Regions from separate parts of the Klebsiella sp. NPDC088457 genome, predicted to be linked through region 1. Evidence: predicted binding sites of a transcription regulator. Region 1 holds the regulator's gene; each other region holds the start of a gene.
What was found. The regulator CRP, encoded in region 1, controls carbon source genes, mostly activating them, when cyclic AMP is high. The targets are predictions, from matches to a motif close to ATGTGANNNNNNTCACAT.
Positions count from the first base shown of each region.

Region 2: ACI2JR_RS07840 (YjcB family protein) is a predicted target of CRP. The motif match lies at 7,946-7,963, and genes of this name have one in related genera.
Region 3: focA (formate transporter FocA) is a predicted target of CRP. The motif match lies at 1,463-1,480, and genes of this name have one in related genera.

Region 1 is NZ_JBJDNH010000019.1:36,661-46,741, forward strand. It holds gene kefB (glutathione-regulated potassium-efflux system protein KefB) at 1-373, opposite strand, end outside; gene kefG (glutathione-regulated potassium-efflux system ancillary protein KefG) at 360-923, opposite strand; gene ACI2JR_RS13870 (ABC transporter ATP-binding protein) at 1,097-3,001, shown strand; gene ACI2JR_RS13875 (nuclear transport factor 2 family protein) at 3,110-3,562, shown strand; gene ACI2JR_RS13880 (hypothetical protein) at 3,586-3,783, opposite strand; gene ACI2JR_RS13885 (hydrolase) at 4,011-4,970, shown strand; gene ACI2JR_RS13890 (YheU family protein) at 4,967-5,185, shown strand; gene ACI2JR_RS13895 (phosphoribulokinase) at 5,222-6,091, shown strand; gene ACI2JR_RS13900 (OsmC family protein) at 6,193-6,597, opposite strand; gene crp (cAMP-activated global transcriptional regulator CRP) at 6,903-7,535, shown strand; gene ACI2JR_RS13910 (YccS/YhfK family putative transporter) at 7,588-9,666, shown strand; gene ACI2JR_RS13915 (aspartate aminotransferase family protein) at 9,656-10,081, opposite strand, start outside.
Region 2 is NZ_JBJDNH010000009.1:73,630-83,710, reverse strand. It holds gene ACI2JR_RS07875 (LysR family transcriptional regulator) at 1-526, shown strand, start outside; gene ACI2JR_RS07870 (Na+/H+ antiporter) at 629-2,275, opposite strand; gene ACI2JR_RS07865 (NCS2 family permease) at 2,425-3,774, opposite strand; gene ACI2JR_RS07860 (glutathione S-transferase family protein) at 4,166-4,831, opposite strand; gene soxR (redox-sensitive transcriptional activator SoxR) at 5,093-5,551, opposite strand; gene soxS (superoxide response transcriptional regulator SoxS) at 5,637-5,966, shown strand; gene ACI2JR_RS07845 (EAL domain-containing protein) at 5,951-7,555, opposite strand; gene ACI2JR_RS07840 (YjcB family protein) at 8,089-8,370, shown strand; gene ACI2JR_RS07835 (hypothetical protein) at 8,417-9,118, opposite strand; gene ACI2JR_RS07830 (hypothetical protein) at 9,087-10,081, opposite strand, start outside.
Region 3 is NZ_JBJDNH010000027.1:65,381-75,461, reverse strand. It holds partial or broken gene ACI2JR_RS17785 (pyruvate formate lyase family protein) at 1-494, opposite strand, end outside; gene focA (formate transporter FocA) at 546-1,403, opposite strand; gene ycaO (30S ribosomal protein S12 methylthiotransferase accessory factor YcaO) at 1,789-3,549, opposite strand; gene ACI2JR_RS17770 (DUF421 domain-containing protein) at 3,665-4,357, shown strand; gene serC (3-phosphoserine/phosphohydroxythreonine transaminase) at 4,545-5,633, shown strand; gene aroA (3-phosphoshikimate 1-carboxyvinyltransferase) at 5,706-6,989, shown strand; gene cmk ((d)CMP kinase) at 7,183-7,866, shown strand; gene rpsA (30S ribosomal protein S1) at 8,002-9,675, shown strand; gene ihfB (integration host factor subunit beta) at 9,827-10,081, shown strand, end outside.

The DNA of each region.
Region 1 (10,081 bases):
TCGCCAGACCAATACCGCCAACCACCGCCGCTTGCCAGGTAAAACCGGTGAGGATCAGCAGGCCGCCGAGGATCCCCGCGCTTAATACCACCTGCGCCGCCCCGACGCCAAAGATAGAACTTCTCAGGCGCCAGAGTTTCGCCGGGTTGAGCTCAAGCCCGATGATAAACATCAGAAACACGACGCCCAGTTCGGAGAAATGCAAAATCTCATCGACATCGCTGATAAATCCCAGCCCCCACGGGCCAATCGCAATACCGGCCAGCAGATAGCCTAACACCGCGCCGATGCCGAGCCTGGCGGCCAGCGGCACCGCAACCACGGCAGAAAACAGAAATAGCACTCCAGCTAACAGCAGATCAGCTCCCGCCATTATTCCCTCCTGCCGCGATGGGGTTAGCCAGCCAGTCACGATAAGCACGCGCATGGCTTTTCAGGTCGTCAGGCGATTGCCGACGGGCCCAGTAGACAATAATCGGGCTCATCCAGTGCATCCGGCACATGCCGGCGGTCAGTTCAAAAGGACGCAGAATATCGTTCATTGGATAACGGTTGGCGTCACGTCGGTAGGCGCTCTCCGGCTCCCCGGTAGTAATCACGCTGCGCCAGTACTTTCCCGCGAGCTGATTCCCTCCGGCGCCGCTGGCAAAGCCGCGGGTCAGGACTCTGTCCAGCCACTCTTTCAGCAGCGCCGGACAGCTCCACGTATAGAGCGGGTGCTGAAAAACGATCACCTCATGCTGACGCAGGAGATCCTGCTCATGGGCAATATCGATAAAAAAATCTGGGTAGTGCGCATAAAGGTCGTGCACGGTGACGTTTGGCAACTGTAATGCCGGTTCAAGTAAAACCCGGTTGGCCACGGAATCCTGAGATTCTGGGTGGGCATACAGCAGCAAAACCTTCGCTGTCTGAGACATCATTCCCCTCCCGAATGTCTTCTGGTGGCCTGTATAACGGCTGCGTCCCGACGCAACCAGAATGACTTTGTGTATCGTCTTCGTTTTGGGCTACCATTGCGGCCCGGTGGAGCAACTTGCTGCCACATTACATTATCATAATGACAAACTAACATAGTCAGAACATACGGCGCCTTATGATTGTTTTCTCCTCGTTACAAATTCGTCGCGGCGTACGGGTCCTACTGGACAACGCCACCGCCACCATCAACCCTGGACAGAAGGTCGGTCTGGTGGGTAAAAACGGCTGCGGTAAATCCACGCTGCTATCGCTTTTGAAAAACGAGATTAGCGCCGACGGCGGCAGTATGACCTTTCCGGGCACCTGGCAACTGGCGTGGGTGAATCAGGAAACCCCGGCCCTGGCGCAGCCGGCCATTGAGTATGTCATCGACGGCGATCGCGAATACCGCCAGTTCGAGGCCGATTTACATCAGGCCAATGAGCGTAATGATGGCCATGCCATCGCGACGGTGCACGGTAAGCTGGATGCCATCGATGCCTGGACCATCCGCGCGCGCGCGGCCAGCCTGCTGCACGGACTCGGCTTCAGCAATGAACAGCTCGAACGCCCGGTCAGCGACTTTTCCGGCGGCTGGCGTATGCGCCTGAACCTTGCGCAGGCGCTGATTTGCCGCTCCGATCTGCTGCTGCTTGATGAACCAACCAACCACCTCGATCTCGACGCGGTCATCTGGCTGGAAAAATGGCTTAAAGGCTATACCGGCACGTTGATTCTGATCTCGCACGATCGCGACTTCCTCGATCCGATCGTTGATAAAATTATTCATATCGAACAGCAAACGATGTTCGAATATACCGGCAACTACAGCTCGTTTGAAGTGCAGCGCGCCACCCGCCTGTCACAGCAGCAGTCAATGTATGAAAGCCAGCAGCTGCGCGTCGCCCATCTGCAAAGCTACATTGACCGTTTTCGCGCCAAAGCCACCAAGGCCAAGCAGGCGCAAAGCCGTATTAAGATGCTGGAGCGCATGGAGCTTATCGCCCCGGCGCACGTTGATAACCCGTTCCACTTTAGCTTCCGCGCTCCGGAGAGCCTGCCCAACCCGCTGCTGAAAATGGAAAAGGTCAGCGCCGGTTATGGTGAGCGTATCATTCTGGATTCCATCAAGCTGAATCTGGTCCCCGGTTCGCGGATCGGGTTGTTAGGCCGCAACGGTGCCGGTAAATCAACGCTGATCAAGCTGCTGGCCGGTGAACTCCAGCCGCTGCACGGTGAGATTGGCCTGGCGAAAGGCATCAAGCTTGGCTACTTTGCCCAGCATCAGCTGGAGTTCCTGCGGGCGGACGAATCGCCATTGCAGCATCTGGCGCGGCTGGCGCCGCAGGAGCTGGAGCAGAAGCTACGCGACTACCTCGGCGGTTTTGGCTTCCAGAGTGACAAGGTCAACGAAGAGACGCAGCGCTTCTCCGGCGGTGAAAAAGCGCGTCTGGTGCTGGCGTTAATCGTCTGGCAGCGCCCTAACCTCCTGCTGCTGGATGAACCGACCAACCACCTCGACCTCGATATGCGCCAGGCTTTAACCGAAGCGCTGATTGATTTCGAAGGCGCGCTGGTGGTGGTCTCGCACGATCGCCATCTGATACGTTCCACCACCGACGATCTCTACCTCGTACACGACGGTAAAGTCGAACAGTTCGATGGCGACCTCGAGGACTATCAGCAGTGGCTCAGCGATTCGCAAAAGCAGGAAAGCCCGTCGTCAGAAGCCGTAAAAGATAATGGCAACAGCGCTCAGGCCCGTAAAGACCAGAAGCGCCGGGAAGCCGAACTGCGGACCCTCACCCAGCCGCTACGCAAAGAGATTGCCCGCCTCGAAAAAGAGATGGATAAGCTTAACGCCCGGCTCGCCGAGGCAGAAGAGAAGTTAGGCGACAGCGGCCTGTATGACGCCTCCCGCAAAGCGGAGCTGACCGCCTGTCTGCAGCAGCAGGCCAGCGCGAAATCCGGGCTGGAAGAGTGCGAAATGGCCTGGCTGGATGCCCAGGAGCAGCTGGAACAGATGCTGATGGAAGGCTGAGGCGGCCTATGCTAAGACAAGAGTTTAAACGCAACGGCGCGGTTTATGGCAGCGCGCCGTTATTGGCCCCTGCCAACGACCGCCACTCATCTGCGAAGAGGAATTGCCATGGTCAAAAAAACGCTTATCTCCCTCTCACTCCTTTGCGCCCTGAGCCATACCGCCTTTGCCGCCTACACCGGGAGTGAATTAAAGAATAAAGAAAATGTCATCGCTTTTTATAATAAGGCGCTGAACGATAAAGACTTTGATGCCGCTAAAACCTACCTCGGCAAGGAGTATATCCAGCACAACCCCGGTGCGCAGAACGGGCCCGAAGGCTTTCGCCAGTTTATCGCCTTTCTGAAAGATAAGTTCCCGAACTCCCATAGCGAAATTAAGCGGGTGATTGTCGACGGCGACTATGTGGTTCTGCACGTTGCCTCCACCGGTCGCGAGCCGGGAGTGACCCGCGCGATAATCGATATTTTCCGCCTCGATGCGCAAAACAAGATCGTTGAGCACTGGGACGTTATCCAGACCGTTCCGGAAAAAACGGCCAGCGGTAACAGCATGTTTTAAGCCCATCGCGCAGCCATCTTTCGTCAGATGGCTGTTTCTCCGGCGCGGTTCTCCGCCATAGCCTGCAGGGCGTTATCGCCCTGATAAGCGCAATACAGGCGTGGCAACTGGCGGCTAATCAACGTGGTCACCTGATGAAAACGCGGTGGCATTTTTTGCAAACTGCAGGAGATCGCTTTCGACAGTACAGGTTTGATCTCTCCCGGCAGAGCGACCCGCAACCTGTAGACTCCCGGCGGCGTTAATTACTGACAGCGCGCACGCCAGTCATCACCCGGCTCAATTTCGTGTAACCTATAGCGCTGGCGACAAGACCACATATCGTCTAACCTGCGCACTTCATGCGCGGTATAATGTTCTCAAGTTTCTTAATTGCTCTGGTGCTATGGTTGAAATCACCCCTACAGAAATGACTCCCCCCGCCGATGATTCGCGCGAGTTTCACCCGATGCGCGGCGTGGGCAATCGTCATCTGCAAACCATGCTGCCACGCCTGATCCGCCGTAAGCTAGGCTTCACGCCGCACTGGCAGCGTCTCGAGCTGCCGGACGGTGATTTTGTCGATCTGGCGTGGAGCGAAAACCCCGTTCAGGCGCAGCACAAACCGCGGCTGGTCGTGTTTCATGGTCTGGAAGGCAGCTTGCATAGCCCGTATGCCCACGGCCTTATTCATGCGGCGATGCAGCGCGGCTGGCTCGGCGTGGTCATGCATTTTCGCGGCTGTAGCGGCGAACCTAACCGTAACAACCGCATCTATCATTCAGGCGAAACCGAGGATGGCACCTGGTTCCTGCACTGGCTGCGCCGCGAGTTCGGCGTCGTCCCTACCGCCGCGGTCGGTTATTCGCTGGGGGGGAATATGCTGGGCTGCCTGCTGGCCAAAGAAGGGGATAACGTTCCGCTCGATGCGGCGGTGATCGTATCGGCCCCCTTCATGCTGGAAGCCTGCAGCTACCATATGGATAAGGGCTTCTCCCGGGTCTATCAGCGCTACCTGCTTAACCTGCTAAAGGCCAACGCCGCGCGTAAGCTAAAGGCGTATCCTGGCTCACTGCCGGTTGATTTACGTCAGCTTAAAGGCATGCGCCGTATCCGTGAGTTTGACGATATGATTACCGCCAAAATTCACGGTTTTGCGGATGCGCTGGACTACTACCGCCAGTGCAGTGCGATGCCGCGCTTAAGCGATATCACCAGGCCGACGCTGATCATTCACGCCAAGGACGATCCTTTTATGGATCACCACTCCATCCCGCCGCAGGAACGGCTGCCGGCTAATGTGGAATATCAGCTGACGGAGCAAGGCGGCCACGTCGGGTTTGTCGGCGGCACGCTACGCAAGCCGGAAATGTGGCTGGAAAAACGGATTCCGGACTGGTTAACCCGTTGGTTAGGAGCACAAAAATGATTATTCCCTGGCACGATCTGGATCCCGAAACGCTGGATAACCTGATCGAAAGCTTTGTGTTGCGCGAAGGCACCGATTATGGTGAACATGAACGCTCGCTGGCGGATAAAGTCGCCGGCGTCAAACAACAATTGAGAAGCGGAGAAGCCGTGCTGGTGTGGTCAGAACTGCACGAGACGGTCAACATCATGCCCCGCAAGCAGTTTCACGGCTAAGGCGGCGCCACACCATCGTTTAATCTGGGAGTTGTTATGTCTGCCAAACATCCGGTGATTGCCGTCACAGGCTCCAGCGGCGCGGGAACCACGACCACCAGCCTCGCCTTTCGTAAAATCTTCGCGCAGCTGAACCTGCGCGCCGCCGAAGTAGAAGGCGATAGCTTTCATCGCTATACCCGCCCGGAAATGGACATGGCGATCCGCAAAGCGCGCGATCAGGGAAAGCACATCAGCTATTTCGGTCCGGAAGCGAACGACTTCAGCCTGCTCGAAAATACCTTTCTCGAATACGGGCGCAACGGCACCGGCCAGTCGCGGAAATATCTGCATACCTATGATGAAGCGGTGCCGTGGAATCAGGTGCCAGGTACGTTTACGCCATGGCAGCCGCTACCGGAACCTACCGATGTCCTGTTTTATGAGGGCCTGCACGGTGGCGTGGTAACGCCGCAGCACAACGTGGCACAGCATGTCGACCTGCTGGTCGGCGTAGTGCCGATCGTCAATCTGGAGTGGATTCAGAAGCTGATCCGCGATACCAGCGAACGCGGCCATTCCCGTGAAGCGGTGATGGACTCCGTGGTGCGTTCGATGGAAGACTATATCAACTTCATCACCCCGCAGTTCTCGCGTACCCATATCAACTTCCAGCGCGTCCCCACCGTCGATACTTCCAACCCGTTTGCGGCGAAAGGCATCCCGTCGCTGGATGAAAGCTTTGTGGTGATTCATTTCCGCAATCTGCAGGATATCGATTTCCCGTGGCTGTTAGCGATGCTGCAGGGGTCGTTTATCTCGCATATCAATACGCTGGTGGTGCCGGGCGGAAAGATGGGGCTGGCAATGGAGCTCATCATGGCGCCGCTGGTCGAACGGCTGATGGAAGGGAAGAAAATCAGTTAACCACGTTAAAAGACCCCGGGCGCCTGGCGCTAAGCGGGGTTTTCGTTCTTCACTCACGGCTCCCGGATAAGGCGTTTGCGCCGCTCTCCGGGAAAGGCTGCTTAGCCTTCCACCACTTCATAGGTGTGGGTGATATTCACCGTTTTTTGCAGCATCAGCGCCACCGAGCAGTATTTCTCCGCCGACAGGTCCACCGCACGAGCGACGGCCGCCTCTTTCAGCTCATTTCCGGTGACGATAAAATGCATGTTGATATGGGTAAACAGGCGCGGCGCCTCTTCCCGGCGTTCAGACGTCAGCTTCACTTCACAGTTGCTCACATTGTGACGCCCTTTCTGCAAAATCGACACGACATCGATCGCGCTGCATCCGCCCGCCGCCATCAGCACCATCTCCATCGGGCTTGGCGCTTTATCCCCGGAGTTGCCGTCCATCAGAACCTGGTGGCCTGACGCGGACTCTCCGATGAAGGTTAACCCTTCAACCCATTTCACACGAGCTTGCATAAAATTTAACTCCAAGGTTGCAATTTTCCTGACAGATTACGCGCACATAACAATTCTCGCAACGGAAGGCGACCTGCGTCATGCTGAAGCGAGACACCAGGAGACATGCGGCGAAAGCTATGCTAAAACAGTCGGGATGCTACAGTATTACATTGATGTACTGCATGTATGCAGAGGAGTTCACATTACAGGCTGAAGAAAACTCACCAGCCGTTTCCCAGGCATAGGGAAACAATACGATTGCATGCCCGGATGCCGTGTAGTGTCGGCACCCGGAGATAGCTTATAACAGAGGATAACCGCGCATGGTGCTTGGCAAACCGCAAACAGACCCTACCCTCGAATGGTTCTTGTCTCATTGCCATATTCATAAGTACCCATCTAAAAGCACGCTGATCCACCAGGGTGAAAAAGCAGAAACGTTGTACTACATCGTCAAAGGCTCTGTGGCTGTGCTCATCAAGGATGAAGAGGGTAAAGAGATGATCCTCTCTTACCTCAACCAGGGCGATTTCATCGGTGAATTAGGCTTGTTTGAAGAAGGCCAGGAGCGTAGCGCCTGGGTACGTGCGAAAACCGCATGTGAAGTGGCCGAAATCTCCTACAAAAAATTCCGTCAGCTGATCCAGGTAAACCCGGATATTCTGATGCGTCTGTCATCGCAGATGGCTCGTCGTCTGCAGGTAACCTCAGAAAAAGTGGGTAACCTCGCCTTCCTCGACGTTACCGGCCGTATCGCTCAGACGCTGCTGAACCTGGCGAAACAACCGGACGCCATGACCCACCCGGACGGGATGCAAATTAAAATTACCCGTCAGGAAATCGGTCAGATCGTGGGCTGTTCCCGTGAAACCGTTGGCCGTATTCTGAAGATGCTGGAAGATCAGAATCTGATCTCTGCGCACGGTAAAACCATCGTCGTTTACGGTACCCGTTAAGTCGATAAAACGGCGTGTTGTACCCACAATACGCCGTTTTTGTTTCCCCTCGATGTGGCGCAGGCTGATTTACCACCCGGAAGTCAACTATGCACTGCGGCAAACGCTGGTGCTGTGCTTGCCTGTCGCAATCGGACTCCTGCTCGGTCATTTACAACAGGGTCTGCTGTTCTCGCTGGTGCCTGCCTGTTGCAACGTCGCCGGTCTGGACACGCCGCATAAGCGCTTTTTTAAACGCCTGATCGTCGGCGGCTCCCTGTTTGCCGGCTGTAGTCTGGTCGTCCAGCTGCTGCTGCAGCAGGATATCCCGTTACCGTTAATTCTCAGCGGCCTGGCGCTACTCCTTGGCGTCACGGCAGAAATCAGCTCCCTGCACGCCAGACTCTTGCCCGCCTCGCTGATTGCCGCGATCTTCACTCTGAGCCTTGCCGGGAATATGCCTGTCTGGGAGCCGCTGCTGATCTATGCTCTCGGCACGTTGTGGTACGGCCTGTTTAACTGGTTTTGGTTCTGGCTTTGGCGCGAACAGCCGCTACGTGAATCGCTAAGCCTGCTCTATCGCGAGCTGGCCAACTACTGCGAAGCCAAATACAGCCTGTTGACTCAGCATATCGATCCGGCCACCTCGCTGCCGCCGCTGCTCATCCGCCAGCAGAAGGTCGTGGACCTGATCACCCAGTGCTATCAGCAGATGCATATGCTGGCGGCAAATCAACACAATGACCACAAACGCCTGCTGCGGGCGTTTCAGGTGGCGCTGGATCTTCAGGAACATATCTCCGTCAGCCTGCATCAGCCCGAAGAAGTACAAAAGCTGGTGGAACGCAGCCATGCGGAAGCGGTGATTCGCTGGAATGCGCAAACCGTTGCCGCCCGCCTGCGGGTGCTGGCGGATGACATCCTTTATCATCGTTATCCGCAGCGCTTTAATATGGACAAGCAAATCGGCGCGCTGGAGAAAATCGCCTCGCAGCATCCCGATAACCCGGTCGGGCAGTTCTGCGCCTGGCACTTTAGCCGTATCGCCCAGGTGCTAAGAACCCAGCGCCCGCTGTATGCCCGTAATCTGATGGCCGATAAAGAACGCCGTCTGCCGTTACTGCCGGCGCTGAGGAACTACCTCTCGTTGAAATCGCCGGCGCTGCGCAACGCCGCGCGCATCTGCGTCATGCTCACCGCCGCCAGCCTGATGGGCAGCGCCCTGAACCTGCCCAAACCCTACTGGATCCTGATGACGGTGCTTTTCGTCACCCAAAACGGCTACGGCGCGACGCGGGTGCGTATTGTTCATCGGGCGGCGGGTACCCTCGCCGGGCTGGCGATTGCCGGCCTGACGCTGCACTTTCACGTTCCGGAAGGCTATACGCTGACCGCGATGCTGATCGTCACGCTGCTGAGCTATCTGATTATTCGTAAGCATTATGGCTGGGCGATGGTGGGCTTTACCGTCACCGCGGTGTATACCCTGCAGCTGCTGACGCTAAACGGTGAACAGTTTATTGTCGCCAGACTTATCGATACCCTCATCGGCTGTCTTATCGCCTTTGGCGGAATGGTGTGGCTGTGGCCGCAGTGGCAAAGCGGGCTGTTGCGTAAAAATGCCCATGACGCGCTGGAGGCCGATCAGGATGCCATCAGGCTTATCCTGAGCGACGACCACCAGGCACCGGCGCTGGCCTATCAGCGCATGCGCGTCAATCAGGCGCATAACTCGCTGTATAATTCGTTGAACCAGGCGATGCAGGAACCGGGTTTTAACGCGCAATACCTCGACGACATGAAACTGTGGGTCACCCACAGTCAGTTTATTGTCGAGCATATCAACGCGATGACTACCCTCGCCCGCGAGCACAACATGCTGACCCCGGAGCTGGCCCGGCGTTATCTGGAATCCTGTGAGATTGCGCTCCAGCGCTGTCAACAGCGGCTGGACTCTGACGGTCCCGGCAGCGCGGGCGATGTCAATATTATGGAGTCGCAGAATGCGGAAGTGCCCCATGGCCCGTTAAGCACCATGGAGCAGCATCTGCAGCGGATCCTCGATCATCTGAACACTATGCACACCATCTCCTCGGTGGCATGGCGTCAGCGTCCGCATCATGGCATCTGGCTACGCGCGGTTAAGCGCTAAGTACCCGCTGTACCGCCTGAGCGAAACGGGCCATCCCTTCGGCAATATCGTTTTCGTCAATCACCAGTGAAGGAACAAAGCGCATCACGTCAGGCCCGGCGTTTAATACCATCACCCCGGCATCCGCCGCCGCATAGAGGAAATCGCGGGCCCGGCCTTGATGCTGCGGCTTAAGCTCGGCGCCAATCAACAGCCCCATCCCGCGGATGTCGCTGAACAGATCAAACTGCGCGTCAATCTGCTGCAGGTGCTGCACAAACAGCGCGCGCTTCGCGTTGACGCCTTCCAGCACCTCAGGGGTATTGATCAGATCAAACGCCGCCCCGGCCACGGCGCAGGCCAGTGGGTTACCGCCGTAGGTCGAACCGTGGGAGCCGGCATGGAACGCGCTGGCGATGTCGTTTGTCGTCAGGAC
Region 2 (10,081 bases), on a different contig from region 1:
GCTCAAAATTTCTGAGTTTGGCGGCCTGACGGTACAGCAGGCGGTCAGCAACGGCGAGCTGGATCTCGCCATGACGGCGCTGCCGGTTGATGAGGAAAGCGGCCTGGCGACTCTGCCGCTGTTCAACCACCCGCTGTGCGTGCTGACCCCCAGAACCGAGCAGTGGCAGCACGTGCGGTCACTCTCCCCGGAGGCCCTCGCGGCCCACCCGCTGGTGATTTATAACGAAGATTTCGCCCTCAGCCGCCAGCTGATGGCGCTGTTTACCTGCCATGACGTGAAGCCCCGCATTGCGGTACGCAGCGGCCAGTGGGATTTTCTCGCGGCCATGGTGCAGGCCGGGATCGGCGTAGCCATCCTGCCGCAGCCGATCTGTGAACGCCTCGACCCCCAGAATTTTTGCTGGATACCGTTGCAGAGCGAACTGCACTGGGAGCTGGGTATGATTTGGCGGGAGGGGGTCTATCTGTCGCACAGCGCGCAGGCATGGCTGGAGTGCAGTAAAGCGTTCTGGCTGGCGCCCTGAGCGTTAATTAAGCCGGTTTCCCGGGCCGCGCGAGGCTAACCCGGGTGACCGCAACGCGCCGTCTCCCCGGACGCACAACGCGAGCGGGGAGACGGGGAGCGCTTACTGATCTTCAATTAACAGCGCTTCCAGCAGGTCAAGATCGTGCAGCAGCTTCTGCAGCGTTTCATTGCTGATCTGCCGGGTAGCGCGCAGGTGATACAGCTCGCCACGCTCCGAGCGCAGCGCCGCCAGACGGAAGCGGCGTTCAAGCTGCTCCTCGAGCATTGAGGTTTCCACATCGTTACGCCCATCGACGCGGCGACGCAGATTACCGATCACCCGCGAACTGACTTCGGTCAGCAGCTGATTATCAATGTTCTCTTTGGTGTCCGCCGCCAGGCGCTCTTCCATCTTCTGAATCGCGACAATCGCGACGTCCGCCGTTGCCGCACGCGCCAGACGCTCCTCTTTACGCTGCTGATCGCGATCGCCCGACTCGATATGGCGCAGCAGAATCGGCAGCGCAATCACGCCGACAAACAGCGAGAACAGAATCACCCCGGCGGCGAGGAAGATCAGCTCATAGCGGGCCGGGAAGACGTTGCCGTCCGGCAGCAGCAGCGGTATCGACAGCACACCGGCGAGGGTAATCGCTCCGCGCACCCCGGCGACCGAAGAGATCAGCAGCTCACGGGTCGTCCACGAGCCAAACTCCATCGGTTTTCTTTTCAGAAAGCGCTGGCTCAATTTACGCATCGTCCACAGCCAGCCAAAACGCACCAGCATCAGCGCGGCGTAGATCAGGATAATGTCGGTAAACAGCATCCAGGTTTCGACATTCGGGTCCGCTTCCGCCGCCACCAGCGAGGTCGACAGGATATCCGGCAGCTGCAGGCCCAACAGCAGGAAGACCATGCCGTTAAAGACGAACTCCAGCATCGCCCAGGTGCTGTTCGCACGCAGGCGCATAGCCAGCGGCGCGGTACGCATCACCCCGGAGCGGGTGATGGTCATCCCGGCGGCCACCGCCGCCAGGATCCCGGAGACGCCGATATGTTCGGCAATCAGGTAGGACGCAAACGGCAGCAGGAACAGCAGGACGATTTGCGTCGCGGGCTCATCGCCGCCCCAGCGGCTGAGGAAGCGCATCGAGCGGCCATACAGCCAGCTGACCACAAACCCGGCCAGGATACCGCCAATCGCTACCTTGAGAAATTCCACCGTCGCGCCGCCGACGGTAAAGACCATCGTGCCCATCGCCACGGCGACGGCAAACTTCAGCGAGACCAGGCCGGAGGCGTCGTTCATCAACGCCTCGCCCTGCAGAATCCCCATAATTTTTTTCGGGATGCGCCCTTCTCCGACGATGCCCGACAGCGCCACGGCATCGGTCGGCGACAGTACCGCCGCCAGCGCGAAAGCCGGAATCAGCGGAATCCCCGGGACGATCCAGTAAATCAGGAAGCCAATCCCGACCACCGTCACCAGCACCAGAGCCAGCGCCAGTCCGAGAATCTCTCGCCCGTGCTCAATAAACTCACGGGTCGGCGTCTTCCAGCCGTCGGCAAAGAGCAGCGGCGGGATAAACAGGACCAGGAAGAGTTCGGGGTCGAACTCAACGTGCAAACCAAAGGTCGGCCAGGCTAACAGCGCGCCAATGGCGATTTGCATCAGTGGTAGTGGAACCTGAAAGGGCAGGACACGCGTCACCACCCCGGAGAGAGAGACCACGAGGGTCATGATGAGTATGGTAAAGAATATTTCCATGTGTTCCCTGTTTGCAGCGTTTTCTTATTTTGCACCTGAGGCGTCATGTCTCTGGATAATACGCTACTCAGATTAACGCAAAAGGAAACAGGATGTGGCTTAAAAAATAAAACGGGCGGCCTGAGCCGCCCGTTAGCCGCAGGAAAAGCTTAAATCGCCCAGCCGCCGGCGTAGAAGATCACCAGCGCCGCCGCAATGATGACGGTCCCCAGGTTCAGCTTACGCCACTCCCCGGATACCAGACGGCCAATCACCAGGGTGGCAAAACCGATCATGATGCCGGTGACGATGTTACAGGTCAGTACGATGAACACCGCGGTAATCAGCCCCGCCATCGCATCAACGAAATCGTTGAAGTCGATTTTCGCCACGTTGCTCAACATCAGCAGGCCGACGTACATCAGCGCCGGCGCCGTTGCATAGGCAGGCACCAGGTAAGAGAGCGGAGAGAGGAACAGAATCAGCAGGAACAGCACGCCAACGGTGACGGCGGTCAGACCGGTTTTGCCGCCCGCCGCGGTGCCTGCCGCCGATTCGATATACACCGCCGCCGGAGCCGCCCCGACCACGCCGGAGAAGACGCTGCTCAGGGAGTCGGTGGTCAGCGCTTTCCCGCCGTTGATAATCTGCCCGTCTTTATCCAGCAGGTTCGCCTGCCCGGCGACCGCGCGAATGGTGCCGGTGGCATCAAATACCGCCGTCATCACCAGCGCCAGCACGCTGGGCAGCACCACCGGATTCAGCGCGCCGATGATATCGAGGCTGCCAATCAGCGAGTTGCCCTGGTCATCGCTCAGCGAGGGCATCGCGAAAATACCGGAAAAGTGTACGTTCGGGTCAAAAATCAGGCCGACGATCGAAACGCCAATAATGGTCAGCAGGATCCCGCCCGGCACTTTCATTTTTTCGAGGCCGATAATCACCGCCAGCCCCACCAGCGACATAATCACCGGAAAGCTATCGAAATGACCGAGCGTAACCGGCAGACCGTCCAGCGGGTTTTTAATCACCAGGCCCACGCCGTTGGCGGCGATCAGCAGCAGAAACAGACCGATACCAATACCGGTGCCGTGCGCAACGCCCTGCGGCAAATTGCGTAGGATCCAGCTGCGGATGCCGGTGGCGGAGATAATGGTGAACAGCACGCCCATCAGGAATACGGCGCCCAGCGCTACCGGAATGCTGATATGCTGCCCCAGCACCAGGCTGAAAGCGGTAAAGGCGGTCAGCGAGATCGCGCAGCCAATGGCCAGCGGCAGATTCGCCCACAGCCCCATGACGAGGGAGCCGACGCCGGCAACCAGGCAGGTGGAAACAAATACCGCCGCCGGAGGGAACCCGGCTTTACCCAGCATCCCCGGTACCACAATCACCGAGTACACCATCGCCAGGAAGGTGGTTAAGCCGGCAACAATCTCCTGACGCACGGAGCTGCCGCGAGCTGAAATTTTAAACCAGGCGTCTAGTGAACCGCCGGTACGCGCTGAAGGCGTAGACATAGAAAACTTCCCCTGAAAATTTTAATCGTCCGTCGGTATGCGTGGTGGACCATCCACTGCCAGTTAAACGCGATCTCCTTGTGCTACCTCACAGCGCCAGGGGGGCTGCAAATAGCAAACGTTTAACTCCGCGCATACGCTACGGTGGTCAGAATGAATTTACCCACCCCTCTGAAAAGAGGTAAATAGCGGGCAAAATAAAAAGGCAAACGATTATCCAGCCTTTAGATAGGCCTTTTCAACTGAAGTTTGTGGTCATTCGCTAAATTTTGCTTATGGCGTTCATGAAATAACCAGCGGGTGCGCAAACGTTATCGTCCATGCGCAATCCGCTAACATTTTTGTATTATGTTGCGCGCCATGGTCGCCGGTCATCACAAAAACCACTGTCTCAGCCCGGCAGGGTGAACGGACCGCCGCGCTGGATCGCTCGCTGCCAGGCCGGGCGCTGCTCGACCCGCTCTCGCCATTGCCGGATATGCGGTAAATCCTCAATACCGCCGCGCGCCAGTAGCGCCATCACCGGGAAGCTCAGCTGGATATCAGCCATGCTGAGCTGCGCGCCGGCAAACCACGGCTGGCGAGAAAGATGATCCTCGATATAGCGGGCGTGAGTGGCAATTTGCCGGTTCAGCCAGGCCTTCTGCACGCCCTTGCCCAACGCGTTGCCTAATGTGCGCATGCCGAGCGGAATCGGCGGTTTACCGAGGCTGGCAAACACCAGTTTCAGCAGCAGCAGCGGCATCAGCGACCCCTCGGCATAATGCAGCCAGAAGCGATATTGCAGCTTATCCGCCATCGCCTGCGGCCTGAACTGCTGTGCGTTGTCGTAGGTTTCCTGCAGATATTCCAGAATGGCGCCCGACTCCGCCAGCACGTAGCCGTTATCTTCCACTACCGGCGATTTACCCAGCGGGTGGATCTTCTTTAACGCCGGGGGCGCCAGCATGTTTTTTTCCCGCTGGTAGCTGACTATTTGATAAGGCAGCTGGAGTTCTTCGAGCGCCCATAGCACGCGCTGCGATCGCGATTGATTGAGATGATGTACCGTCAGCATGAGGCCTCTCCCGTTATTCGTTCGAATTAACTATAGGAACTGACGGCGATTGACGGAAAAATTTCGCTGAAATAAACGGGTGAAATCACCGGGCTGTGCCACAATTACAGTGTCGGCGCAATCCGGAACCTCCAGCAACATCTTGCGCAATACCGAGGGGAGCCGATGTCGGGGGAAACCCTCCTGGGAACCATCAGGATAGAGTAAAAAGACAAAGACCGGAAAACAACTAAAGCGCCCTGTTGTGGCGCTTTAGTTTTATCAGTCATCTTCCAGCAGGCGCGCGCCGGTCCCCTCTTCGCCCAGCTTATCTCCCGGGTTACGCAACGGGCAGTCGCGCCGCGACAGACAGCCACAGCCAATGCAACCATCAAGCTGATCGCGCAGCGCGGTTAAGGTATGAATGCGCCGGTCCAGCTCTTCCCGCCACTGCGATGAGAGCTGCTTCCACTCTTTCGCACTGAGGTTATGCCCTTCCGGCAACACGCCAAACGCATCGCCGATGGTCGCCAGCGGAATACCGATACGCTGGGCAATCTTGATGATCGCCACGGCGCGCAGCACGTCGCGCCGATAGCGTCGCTGATTGCCGGTATTACGCTGGCTGTGAATCAGCCCTTTGCTTTCATAAAAGTGCAGGGCGGAAACGGCAACGCCGGTGCGTTTTGCCACTTCCCCTGGGGTCAGCAGCGTTTTGATGCGGGGTGATTTCTTTTCCATAAAAGCGCTTTACCTCAAGTTAACTTGAGGAATTATACTCGCCCGCAGACAAAACGACGAATCGAGAATTGAGAGAGGCCGCTTTATGTCCCATCAGGATATTATCCAAACGCTTATTGAATGGATTGATGAACATATCGATCAACCACTTAACATTGATGTAGTCGCCAGAAAATCGGGATACTCAAAATGGTATCTTCAGCGGATGTTCCGCGCCGTTATGCATCAAACGCTCGGCGATTACATTCGTCAGCGCCGGTTATTGCTGGCGGCGGAGGCGCTTAGAACCACCCAGCGTCCGATCTTTGATATTGCGATGGATCTTGGCTATGTGTCGCAGCAGACGTTCTCACGGGTCTTCCGCCGGGAGTTCGACCGCACCCCCAGCGACTATCGCCATCAGATTTCCGCCTGACCGATTTGCGTACCTGGGCGGAGCGCCATCGGGGAGTTCACCAGCCAGCGTCTGAACTCCGGCAGCGGCATCGCCCTGGCAAAGTGCCAGCCCTGACAATACTGAACGCCGCGCTGCCGTAGCCAGTTGACCTGGTCTGGCGTTTCGACCCCTTCGGCAACGATCTTCAGACGCAGACTGCAAGCCATATCAATAATATGCTCGACGATCATCCGGCTGGAGCTATTGGTGGTGAGGGTATCGATAAAAGATTTATCGATCTTAAGAATGTCCACGTTCAGCGAGTGGAGATTATGGAGATTGGAATAGCCGGTGCCAAAATCATCAATGGCGATCTCATAGCCCGCCTCGCGAAAGGCCTGGATAACCGGCGTGGTTTTCTGCACATCAATAAACCCACGTTCGGTGACCTCAATTTTTATCTGCTCGATGCGGATCGCGTAGCGCTCCGCCTTTTCACCGATTTGGGCGATAAGCCGCGATGAGTGAAAATCGGTAGCGGAGAGGTTAATCGCCACATACAGCTGCGGATGCCGCGCCAGAAACTCCCCCACTTCCGCGAACAGCTCGTCCACGACATAGTCGGTCACCCGGGCCATCATTCCTTCATTTTCCGCCAGCGGAATAAATTCGGCCGGGCCCATCACCGGGCCATCGCACCCCGGCCAGCGCAGCAGCGCTTCAACACCGACGCAGCGGTTATTTTTAATATCGATGATCGGCTGATAATGCAGGCATAGCTGACGGCGATTTAACGCGCGCTGCAACTTCTTGCGCGGGGAATGGTATTGTTGCCGGGTTCGCGACCACACCAGCAAAATCAGCATGCTACAAATCAGACCCAGCGGGAGGGTGAGCGTCATCTGATCGTATAAGCCCTGATAATAGCTGGCGTATGAAGTGGACATAATCACGGCGATCGGGCGGATTGCCGAGTGGGCGACGGTATACACCCGGTTGTCATGCTGGAAAAAGGCGTCCTGGTGACGAATTTGCCGGTGTAACCCACGCACGTCGGCATTGCGGCTGGTGGAAAAAAAGAGGTGCGTTTTGGTATCAAACAGACCGTAGGCCAAATCTTTATCACTTGATATTAACGAACTGTAGGAAAGTGGGTTAATCACCGCGACGTAGCGTCCGCGCTGCATATAGTTCATGGCAAAGCCGGGATAGAAAGGCGTATCGCGGTAGTAGTAGATAGCGACATCCGGTCTTTTGGTATAGTTCGCCGGCGGAATACGCCAGGGAGTATCAGGGTGTACCGCGGTAGAACAAAAAAACCGACTGCCGTTGGCATAAATTAAATCATCAACGTAAAGCGAACTGCGAACAATCGTCAGCATATATTGCTGATGGCCAGGAGAGCATATTGTCCCTTGATATTGCATGGCCATTTCCCGCGCCCGCTCGGCCTCATAAATGACCATTTCCGTTTTTTGCAACGCCAGTTGAGAAAATGAACGAAGCTGGTCCGTGGTTTCCGCTTTAGCTCTGATTTGCGCAAACCACAGCGCCAGAACCACCGGTAGCAGGACCACGAGGGTAATACCAAATGTTCTCAACACCTTGTGCAGTGTGCGACGATTCATTTCCGCTGTTTATCCATGCGATACGCCTTAATCACGGTAAAAGATCACTCCTGTTGTAATACAACAGAGACTATTTCCAGCAACCCGCTATTTGATGTAAAACCCCACCCTCAATAATGATGAATAATACTGATTTCATCGGGAATCGAGAAACATTCTCGACATTATGCGAGCAGTACCACGCTCTGATTCGGTTTATCCGTACGCTCGTCGGAAATAAGTCATAAAAGCCGCAGAGAAACGCGACAAAAAAGAAATCAAAGGCCGGGAATGTGAAGTTTATAGCCTGAGTGAACACTAAAAATATCCCCCACCATTATCCACAATAATAACAAGGTTAAAAAACAGCCAAAAAAAACGCCCATTTTTGGCTGGCGAATAAAACAACAAGTGTGATATAGTTCACACAACTTAATGAAACAAGAACAGTGTTTCATTACTCCCTTGATCGCCCGTAGATAGCCAGAGCGCCACGTCATTGTCAGTCTCGCCAGGTTGTCAAAGGCACCCGACTTTCTTTGAGGATGAGGTTGATGGCTTCCATTACTACCAGTGTCATACTCTTGCGCTGGCCGCTGGTGAGCGCGGTTTTGATGTTTTTGGCCAGTTCGATGAACATTCAGCTGCGCAAAAGTGACTATGCGGGACTAGCGGTGATTTGTAGCTGCCTCGGCCTGGTCGCCGCCTGCTGGTTTGCCACCGGCCTGTTAGGTATCACCCTGCTGGATATCGCCAAAATCTGGGGCAACATCAAAGACGTGATGGTCGACGTCATGAGTCAAACGCCGCCAGAATGGCCGATGATGATGACCTGATAATAAAAAAGCTTCCCTGCGGGAGGCTTTTTTATTTACCCGGCGCTCACGACGGGCAATCCGACGATATTTTAATAAACTTATCATTATAGATAATATACTTATTGCCAGGCTGGCGCAGTGCCGCCTGGCGAACCACATCCCCAGGCCGCAAATACCAGGCCTCACCCTCTTCTTCCGTTGATTCACACCCCGGTTTGATCAGCAGCTTAAACCAGGTATTACCGCTGTTGCTGACGCTCCCCGCCTGGCGATCGAAAGCCCATTGGAACTGTACCTGCCGCGGACGCACCACCAGAATCGTCTCCATCACCACGATCGGATCGATGCCGATCGCCGCGCCGGCGGCATTGTAGGCGATACGGTTACGGGTGGGAATTTCGCGAAATGCAACCCGGTAGTATCGCTCGCGGTTATCCTGCGGGCCGTGATAATAGAATTTAAAGTACTCCCCTTCCCCGGCCTGCAGGGTCAGCTGACGCGGAGCAAAGAGCAGCTCGCCGTCCGTCGGACGCGAGCGCACCTCGTTGCCTCCCGGACGGTCGATGCCGATGACTGAAATCTGGTACAGGTGCGCGCTCTGGTTGTTATTCAGTACCCGTTTGGCGACAAAATTATCCTCCGCTCCCAGCGAAAAGGTTAAGTTGCCGACGGCGATCGCCCCACTCGTTGCGGGCAAGCTGAGCAACAGCAGCCCCGCAGCGGCCTGCAGCAGTTTAATTAATATTACGCCACGTCGCCTGGACATGAATCTCTCCTGAAGCACTCACTTCACCAAACCAGCCATCGTTATCAATCGTTCTTAACGAAATATCGTCGTTCATCGGGATGGAAAATTTTACCGTGGTCTTGTTCATTACCCCGGCATCGCCGGAAGCATCCGTCCACGGCGTCGTCAGCCACAGCGCATCCGTCATATCGCGCCAGCGGCCGTCACAGCCTGCGTCGTAGGTTTTGACGCTGCCACTCTGGGTGGTAAATGCCAGCAGCCCCGGAAAGGGGACTTTTGTCGTGCCGTCTGCCGAACTGAAGAGGCAGTAGGAACGACCGGCGATCGACTGCGCCGGACCGGTCACTTTGATCAATACCTCATCGGCGGCCGTTCTTCCGCTGGTGGTGACGATATAGCCAATATCGAGCGCAGGCTGCCCCGGGCCGACGTTTCCCTCGCGTGAGGGTGAGCTGATGTACTCATCGGAGATAATGCTGATGCTAAAATCGCGCGGCTTAATAATGAGCGAGTTGGAGGTCGAAAACTCATACCAACCGGACTCCGGCGAAGTGGTGTTCTGAAAACGGAAGTTAAACAGATCCTGGGTGTTGATATCGCTGATGCCCAGCGCCACCATCTGCTTAAAAAAGTTGCTGGAAAAGAAGATGTAGACCGCATCCGAGGCTTTCATCTCGTTAAAGGTATAGTAATAGGCGGTACCGCTAACCGGCTTCCAGCTATTCCCGTTCAGGCTGAACTGCATATCATATATATTCACCGCTGAGGTCAACGATGAGTTATTAATGGCCGGGAAAATATGGATTGAGGTATTGCTCAGTCCGTTATGCTGCAGCGTATAGTTGACCATTTTGCAGCTCAGGCCGCTACGGGTGCCAATCGTCTGCGCCTGACAGTTAGTACTGCCCTCGCCCAGCGTGGGGATCCCATCGCTATTGATAAAGACTTCCGTCAGCGAATGGGTGTTGATGAGCTTCAGAT
Region 3 (10,081 bases), on a different contig from region 1:
ACGCCTGATTTACGGCAGTTCAGGATGTCTTTGGTGTAAACATCAAACACGCCCTGGTTATGCGTTTTACGGTATTCAGTGAAGATTTTTTTCAGCATCGGGTCCAGCTCGCGATCGTACGCTTTGCAGGAACCTTCAACCATTTTGATACCACCGAACGGGATGATTGCACGTTTCAGCGGCGCTTCAGTCTGCAGACCCACGATTTTCTCAAGTGCTTTTTCGATGTAGCCAGCGTCATGAGAAGTGATGGTGGAGGCAAGGGAAGTGTCAAAATCAACAGGCGCGTGAGTGCGGTTTTCCTGTTTAACACCTTCCATTACGTTGTCCCACAGCTTGGTGGTCGCCTCAGTTGCGCCAGCCAGGAAGGACTCGTCACCTTCGTACGGGGTATAGTTTTTCTGGATAAAGTCACGGACGTTGACTTCGTTCTGCCAGTCACCTTTCGCGAAACCTTCCCAGGCTGTGGCTAACTTTTCATTAAGCTCGGACATGTAACACCTACCTTCTTAAGTGGATTTTTTATTTACTGCCTGAAACGGCCCTTAGTGATGGTCGTCGCCACGCAGGTAAATGACCCAGTATGTCAACCCAACCAGCAGACCACCGCCGATAATGTTCCCGATAGTGACCGGGATCAGGTTATCAGTGATGAAGTTCATAACGGTCAGGTGAGAGAAATTTTCCGGAGTGGAACCGATAGCGGTCCAGAATTCCGGGCTTGCAAAGTCACGGATTACGATCCCCATCGGGATCATAAACATGTTAGCGATACTGTGCTCAAAACCGCTGGCAACAAACATGGCCACGGGTAAAACCATAATCATGGCTTTGTCCATCAGGCTGCGGCCGGAGTAGCTCATCCACACCGCCAGACAGACCATCAGGTTTGCCAGGATCCCCAGGCACACGGCTTCAATAAAAGTATGGTGCATTTTGTGGTCAGCGGTTTGCAGGACGTTGAGGCCCCAACCGCCGTTGGCGGCCATATACTCGCCAGACAACCACATCAGTAAGACAAACAGCAAAGCGCCTATCAGGTTACCAACATAGACGTTGAGCCAGTTTCGCGCCAGTTGACCCCAGGTAATTCGCCCGCTGGCTTTCGCCACGACGATCAGAACGGTCGAGGTAAACAGGTCTGCACCGCAAATGACGCAAAGAATCAGGCCGAGTGAAAAGCAGATCCCTCCGATCAGCTTGGCAATACCGAAAGGCATCGCGGCAGTACCGGTCGTTGCAGTGATATAGAAGACAAAAGCGATGGAAATGAAAACACCAGCGGTAATCGCCAGATAAAATGTCTTCATCGGGTGCTTTGTCGCTTTATAGATACCTGCTTCTTCGGCAACTTTCGCCATGGCAGCAGGGAGTAAAAGATCAAAAGGGTTGTCAGCTTTCACACTAACTCTCTCTTTATATAAGTTGGCGGTGAGATACTAACAAAGCATTATAGAAGGGAAATTGATGTAGATCATATCCCACCGGAACTATAGGCCCTGTCAATGTATGGTTTTCATTTTTTTCATGGTTAACTTTATGTTTTTTATGATGAAAATAAATTTTAAAATTTACAACTTATGTTGATTTTTTTCATTTCTGCGCGCAAATGACGGTTAATTAAAATGGGGTATTTTTATTAAAATTAACAACCATAAAGTGCTGCGTAAATTTTTTTTACGCGAAATTAACTTTGCAACTACAAATAAGGCGGGGCGGTGCGTAAGGATAAAAAAACGGAGCCGTAATCGGCCCCGCTGGTAGAGTGCTCAACCGCGAAAGGCGGTCTTATTTTGCCCAGAATGCGGCTTTTGCACGCTGCAGTTTTTCATAAGCTTTCAGCAAGGACTGGTGAGCCGGGAAAGCGTGCAGATCGCTATCGACCGCCTGCAGACCGTAGAACGGCGCTTCACCGCTCAGCGCGGCGTTGGCGGCTTCTACCGCATCGGCACCGTACATACGGACAAAGGCATTCAGGTACTGTAACGGTTCGCGTTCTTCTTCCTGGCTCAGTAACAACAGCGTCTGCAGGCAGCGGTAGTAGTTCGCGCGTTCTGCACTGAAGATTGAGGCATTGAATTCAATGGTCCATTCTGTCCAGATCAGCGCCTGTTCCAGATCGCCGCCTGCCAGCGCCAGCATCGCCTTCAGCTCACCAATGCGCAGCGTATACCAGCCGTTGTCTTTGCCCGTCGCCAGACCCAGCAGTTCGCGCACGCGGGTAAAATCGTCATTACCTTCATCGTCGAGCTGTTCAATCAGCGCGAGATAATCTTCTTTCTCCCACTCACTGCCCGGCAGGGAAAGCAGGGTTTCGCGCAAATGGCTGCCCATGCTGTTATTCGCCAGCCACAGATCTTCTGCCGGATAAATGTCAGACATCCCCGGAACGATGATGCGGCAAGCGTAGACGCTCAGGTGCTCGTAGTCAGCGATGTAAACTTCTTTATCTTCTTGTTTGAAGATGGCCATCAGGGTCGCGAACTCTTCTTCCGTCGTACCGGAGAAGTTCCAGTCGACGAACGGGTAGTCGGCATCCTGCTTGAACATATCCCAGGAGATTAAACCGCTGGAGTCAATAAAGTGGGTTTCAAGGTTGGCATGCTCGGCGACCTCTTCATCATCGAAGGTCGGCGGCGTGAAGACATCGAGATCTTTCAGGCTGCGGCCTTGCAGCAGCTCGGTGACGGTACGTTCCAGCGCGACGCCGAAATCCGGGTGGGCGCCGAAGGAGGCGAAGCAGGTCCCGTTCGTCGGGTTAAACAGCACCACGCAGATCACCGGGTATTTGCCGCCCAGCGAGCCATCGTAGGCAAAAATCGGGAAACCCTCCGCTTCCAGCTTATTGATGGACTCCACCACGCCCGGGTAGCGCGCCATCACCTCAGCCGGGATTTCCGGCAGGCTGATGCTTTCAGCGATAATGCGGTTTTTAATGTGACGCTCAAAAACTTCCGACAGGCCCTGAACACGCGCTTCATTCGGGGTATTACCCGCAGACATGCCGTTAGATACATACAGGTTGCCGACGATATTCATCGGAATATAGACGGTTTCGCCATCGGACTGACGGGTGAACGGCAGGCCGCAAACCCCGCGCTCATCGTTACCTGATTGCAGATCTACCAGCATGCTGGCGGTCAGCTGATCGTCAGGATCGTAGAATGCGCGCAGGCGCGGATCCAGCAGGCCCTCCGGCACGTCGTCGTTTTCAGTCAGCGGGAACCATTTTTCGTTCGGGTAGTGAACGAACGGCCCGTTGGCGATCGTTTCGCCCAGCCAGAAGTCGGCGAAGAAATAGTTGGTGGACAGACGTTCGAAGTATTCGCCCAGAGCAGAGGCCAGCGCCGCTTTTTTGGTCGCGCCTTTACCGTTGGTGAAGCACAGCGAACACTCTTTATCGCGGATATGTACTGACCACACGTGGGGTACCGGGTTCAGCCATGAGGCCTCTTCAATATCAAATCCGAGGTCGAGCAACTTCTGCTGGAAGCGAGCGATGGAGTCTTCCAGGGCGGCGTCTTTGCCGGGAATAAACGTTTGAGTCATGGCGATCACTTTTATCGTACGTAAAGCGCGCAATGATACGGCTTTTAGATGACCGGCGCTATCTCCATCGTCTGGCTATCCTTACTGACACCCGATAACTGTTCAGGCGTTAACCATGAAGGCATTTGATTGGCATCGTATGGCGTTGGATAAAGTGCCAGTGGATTTTTTGGCTGAGGTGGCGCTGCGCAGCGTGTACACCTTTGTACTGGTCTTTATTTTTCTTAAAATCACCGGCCGACGCGGTGTGCGGCAGATGTCGCTGTTTGAAGTTCTCATTATTCTGACCCTCGGTTCCGCGGCGGGCGATGTCGCTTTTTATGATGATGTCCCGATGCTGCCGGTGCTGGTGGTCTTTGTCACCCTGGCGCTGCTTTACCGGCTGATTATGTGGCTGATGGGCAAAAGCGAGAAGCTGGAGGACTTACTGGAGGGCAAACCGATCGCGGTCATCGAACAGGGTGAACTGGCCTGGGAAAAATTACAGGCGGAAAACATGACCGAATTCGAGTTTTTTATGGAGCTGCGGGTCAACGGTGTTGAACAGCTGGGTCAGGTCAGGTTGGCTATTCTGGAAACGAACGGACAAATTAGTCTCTACTACTATCCTGATCGAGACGTTAAAGCCGGCCTGTCCATTTTACCTCCGCCGCACAACGCGAGCTTCGCCACCATTCCGCGCGACGATGAATATGCCTGCGTACGTTGTAGCGCAGTTCTTAGGCTACGCGCCGGGGATAAACAATTATGTCCGCGCTGCGCAAATGCAGAATGGTCGCGGGCCAGCCGGGCGAAAAGAGTCACCTGACAGCAATTATGTCGGTTTTATGACGTCAAGCTGGTAGATTCTTTTGTGTGACGGCGGCCGCATTTCGTGGCCGCTTAGTTTTACTCGTTGCGGTGTGTGTCACTGAATGATAAAACCGATAGCCACAGGAATAACTTATGCTCGCGATGGTTCGCGGGCAGACAACATAGCAACGTGGTGAGGGGAAATGGCTCAGGTCTATAACTTTAGTTCGGGCCCGGCAATGCTGCCGGCGGAAGTTCTCAAACTGGCACAGCAGGAATTGTGTGACTGGCATGGTCTGGGGACGTCGGTCATGGAAATCAGTCACCGTGGCAAAGAGTTTATCCAGGTGGCCGAGGCGGCAGAACAGGATTTTCGCGATCTGCTCAATATCCCTTCCAACTACAAAGTTTTATTCTGCCACGGCGGCGGTCGCGGTCAGTTCGCGGGCGTTCCGCTGAACCTGCTGGGTGATAAAACCACCGCAGACTACGTCGATGCGGGTTACTGGGCGGCAAGCGCGGTTAAAGAAGCGAAAAAATACTGTTCGCCCAATACCATCGACGCCAAAGTGACGGTTGATGGCCTGCGGGCGGTCAAACCGATGAGCGAGTGGCAGCTGACCCCTGGCGCGGCGTATCTGCACTATTGCCCGAATGAAACCATCGACGGTATTGCGATTGATGAAACGCCGAATTTTGCTGACGACGTGATTGTTGCGGCCGATTTCTCCTCCACCATTCTTTCTGCGCCGATCGATGTCAGCCGTTACGGTGTTATCTATGCCGGCGCGCAGAAAAACATTGGTCCGGCGGGCCTGACGCTGGTCATCGTACGCGAAGATCTGCTGGGTAAAGCCAACGTCGCCTGTCCGTCAATCCTTGACTACACCGTGCTGGATGCCAACGACTCGATGTTTAACACCCCGCCGACGTTTGCCTGGTACCTGGCGGGCCTGGTGTTCAAATGGCTGAAAGAGCAGGGCGGGGTGGCCGCAATGGACCAGATCAACCAGCAAAAAGCCGATCTGCTCTATGGCGTTATCGATCGCAGCAGCTTCTATCGTAACGACGTGGCGGCGGCCAACCGTTCCCGTATGAACGTGCCGTTCCAGCTGGCCGACAGCGCGCTGGATAAACTGTTCTTTGAAGAGTCCTTCGCCGCGGGCCTGCACGCGCTGAAAGGCCACCGGGTGGTTGGCGGTATGCGTGCCTCTATCTATAACGCGATGCCGCTGGCGGGCGTGAAGGCGCTGACCGACTTTATGCAGGACTTTGAACGTCGTCACGGCTAATCACGGTCTTGCTTTTCATCCCCGCAGCTGGCCTGCGGGGTTTTTATTCTGTTTGTTTGAGAGTTGAGTTTGATGGAATCCCTGACGTTACAACCCATTGCGCGAGTCGATGGCACCGTGAACCTGCCTGGGTCAAAAAGTGTCTCTAACCGCGCTTTGCTGCTGGCGGCATTAGCCCGTGGCACTACGGTGCTGACCAATCTGCTGGACAGCGACGATGTACGCCATATGCTGAATGCCCTGAGCGCCCTGGGAGTTCATTATGCCCTGTCAGCCGATCGTACCCGCTGTGAAGTGACCGGCAACGCTGGTCCGCTGCGGGCCGGTAGCGCGCTGGAGCTGTTCCTCGGTAACGCCGGGACCGCGATGCGTCCGCTGGCGGCCGCGCTGTGCCTGGGAAGCAACGATATCGTGCTGACCGGCGAGCCGCGGATGAAAGAGCGCCCGATTGGTCATCTGGTCGATGCTCTACGTCAGGGCGGCGCGCAAATTGATTATCTGGAGCAGGAAAACTATCCGCCTCTGCGCCTGCGCGGTGGTTTTGCCGGCGGCCAGGTTGAAGTGGACGGCAGCGTCTCCAGCCAGTTCCTGACCGCGTTGCTGATGGCCGCGCCTCTGGCGCCGCAGGATACTACGATCGCCATTAAAGGCGATCTGGTTTCCAAACCGTATATTGATATCACCCTGCATCTGATGAAAACCTTTGGGGTTGAGGTCGAGAACCAGGCTTATCAGCGTTTTGTCATCAGCGGCAATCAGCAGTACCAGTCGCCGGGCGATTATCTGGTGGAAGGCGATGCCTCTTCGGCTTCCTATTTCCTCGCCGCCGGGGCGATCAAAGGCGGTACCGTAAAAGTGACCGGCATCGGTCGCAATAGCGTGCAGGGCGATATCCGCTTTGCCGACGTGCTGGAAAATATGGGGGCCACCGTCACCTGGGGTGAAGACTATATTGCCTGCACTCGCGGTGAGCTGAATGCGATTGATATGGATATGAACCATATCCCGGATGCGGCGATGACCATCGCTACCGCGGCGCTGTTTGCGAAGGGGACCACCACCTTACGTAACATCTATAACTGGCGCGTCAAAGAGACCGACCGTCTGTTTGCGATGGCGACCGAACTGCGTAAAGTGGGCGCCGAAGTGGAAGAGGGTGAGGATTATATCCGCATCACGCCGCCGCTCGAACTGCAGTTTGCCGAGATTGGCACCTATAACGATCATCGCATGGCGATGTGCTTCTCGCTGGTGGCGCTGTCCGATACGCCGGTGACCATTCTCGATCCAAAGTGCACGGCGAAAACCTTCCCGGATTACTTCGAGCAGCTGGCGCGGATCAGTACGCTGGCTTAACGTTCGCCGACGCAAAAAAGTAAAACATTGTCATCTCCCGGGCTGATGTTCCATCGGCCCGCTATAATTGCGCAATTCTTCTGCATTACATTTCTGGTAGTCCGTAATTTGCAAGCAATGCTCACTTTCCGGCGTATAGATGCGTATAATGCGCGGCGTTTATATTCTATGCGCCTTGCTGAAGGAGAAAAAGATGACGGCAAATATTCCGGTAATCACCATTGATGGGCCTGGCGGCGCGGGTAAAGGCACGTTGTGCAAGGCAATGGCGGAAGCGCTGGGCTGGCATCTGCTGGATTCCGGTGCTATCTATCGCGTTCTGGCCCTCGCGGCGCTGCATCATCATGTTGATGTCGAATCGGAAGAGGCGCTGGTGCCGTTGGCCGCACATCTGGATGTACGTTTTATTTCCACCGACGGTCATCTGGAGGTCGTGCTGGAAGGCGAAGACGTCAGCGCTGAAATCCGTACCCAGGAAGTGGCGAATACCGCCTCGAAAGTGGCTGCGTTTCCGCGCGTGCGTGAAGCGTTACTCCGTCGTCAGCGCGCTTTTCGTGAATTGCCCGGCCTGATTGCCGATGGACGTGACATGGGAACCGTGGTGTTTCCCGATGCGCCGGTGAAAATTTTCCTTGATGCATCCGCGCAGGAGCGTGCCCACAGACGCATGCTGCAGTTGCAGGAAAAGGGCTTTAGTGTTAACTTTGAACGTCTTTTGTCCGAGATAAAAGAGCGTGACGATCGCGACCGCAATCGCAGCGTGGCGCCGCTTGTCCCGGCCGCTGATGCTTTAGTTCTCGATTCGACTGAACTAAACATTGAGCAAGTTATTGAAAAAGCGCTACACTATGCGCGCGAAAAATTGGCAGTCGCCTGACCGTTAAACGGTGAAGCGCCAGGCCTCCGAATTATAGCAGTACCCCCGCAGCAATGGAGTGTTAGCGGGTATGTTAAACAACCCCATCCGGCATGGAGCCAGGTGGACGTTAAATATGAAACCTGAAGATTAAACATGACTGAATCTTTTGCTCAACTATTTGAAGAATCCTTAAAAACAATCGAAACCCGTCCGGGTTCCATCGTTCGTGGTGTTGTTGTTGCTATCGACAAAGATATCGTACTGGTTGACGCCGGTCTGAAATCTGAGTCTGCCATTCCGGCAGAGCAGTTCAAAAACGCCCAGGGCGAGCTGGAAATCCAGGTCGGTGACGAAGTTGACGTTGCCCTGGATGCAGTAGAAGACGGCTTCGGTGAAACCCTGCTGTCCCGTGAAAAAGCTAAACGTCACGAAGCTTGGATCACGCTGGAAAAAGCTTACGAAGAAGCTGAAACTGTAGTCGGTGTTATCAACGGCAAAGTTAAAGGTGGCTTCACTGTTGAGCTGAATGGTATTCGCGCGTTCCTGCCGGGTTCCCTGGTTGACGTTCGTCCGGTTCGCGACACCCTGCACCTGGAAGGCAAAGAGCTTGAGTTCAAAGTCATCAAGCTTGACCAGAAGCGTAACAACGTTGTTGTTTCCCGTCGTGCCGTTATCGAATCCGAAAACAGCGCAGAACGCGATCAGCTGCTGGAAAACCTGCAGGAAGGCATGGAAGTCAAAGGTATCGTTAAGAACCTCACTGACTACGGCGCATTCGTTGATCTGGGCGGCGTTGACGGCCTGCTGCACATCACCGACATGGCGTGGAAACGCGTTAAGCACCCGAGCGAAATCGTCAATGTTGGCGACGAAATCACGGTTAAAGTGCTGAAGTTCGACCGCGAGCGTACTCGTGTATCTCTGGGCCTGAAACAGCTGGGCGAAGATCCGTGGGTAGCTATCGCTAAGCGTTATCCGGAAGGTACCAAACTGACCGGTCGCGTGACCAACCTGACCGACTACGGCTGCTTCGTTGAAATCGAAGAAGGCGTTGAAGGCCTGGTTCACGTTTCCGAAATGGATTGGACCAACAAAAACATCCACCCGTCCAAAGTTGTTAACGTTGGCGACGTAGTGGAAGTTATGGTTCTGGATATCGACGAAGAACGTCGTCGTATCTCCCTGGGTCTGAAGCAGTGCAAAAACAACCCGTGGCAGCAGTTTGCGGAAACCCACAACAAGGGCGACCGTGTTGAAGGTAAAATCAAGTCTATCACTGACTTCGGTATCTTCATCGGCCTGGACGGCGGCATCGACGGCCTGGTTCACCTGTCTGACATCTCCTGGAACGTTGCAGGCGAAGAAGCAGTACGTGAATACAAAAAAGGCGACGAAATCGCAGCGGTTGTTCTGCAGGTTGACGCAGAGCGTGAGCGTATCTCTCTGGGCGTTAAACAGCTCGCAGAAGATCCGTTCAACAACTGGGTTGCACTGAACAAGAAAGGCGCAATCGTCAACGGTAAAGTCACTGCAGTTGACGCTAAAGGCGCAACCGTAGAACTGGCTGACGGCGTTGAAGGTTACCTGCGCGCTTCTGAAGCTTCCCGCGACCGCGTTGAAGATGCGACTCTGGTTCTGAGCGTTGGCGATGACGTTGAAGCTAAATTCACCGGCGTTGATCGTAAAAACCGCGCAATCAGCCTGTCTGTTCGTGCTAAAGACGAAGCTGATGAGAAAGATGCTATCGCCACTGTTAACAAACAGGAAGATGCAAACTTCTCTAACAACGCAATGGCTGAAGCTTTCAAAGCAGCTAAAGGCGAGTAATTTTCGTCATTCAGGTTACAACAACCTGAATTATGACGAGTTTACTTGACAGATTGCAGGATTCGTCCTGTAATCAAGCACAAAGGGCGGCTACGGCCGCCCTTGTTTAAAGCAGTTAGCTAATTTTGCCTTGAAGGAAACCGGAGGAATAATGACCAAGTCAGAATTGATAGAAAGACTTGCCAGCCAGCAATCTCACATTCCTGCGAAAGCGGTCGAAGATGCTGTTAAAGAAATGCTGGAACATATGGCCTCAACGCTTGCTCAAGGTGAGCGCATTGAAATCCGCGGTTTCGGCAGTTTCTCTTTGCATTATCGAGCACCTCGCACCGGGCGTAACCCGAAAACTGGCGATAAAGTCGAACTGGAAGGTAAGTACGTTCCGCACTTTAAGCCCGGGAAAGAA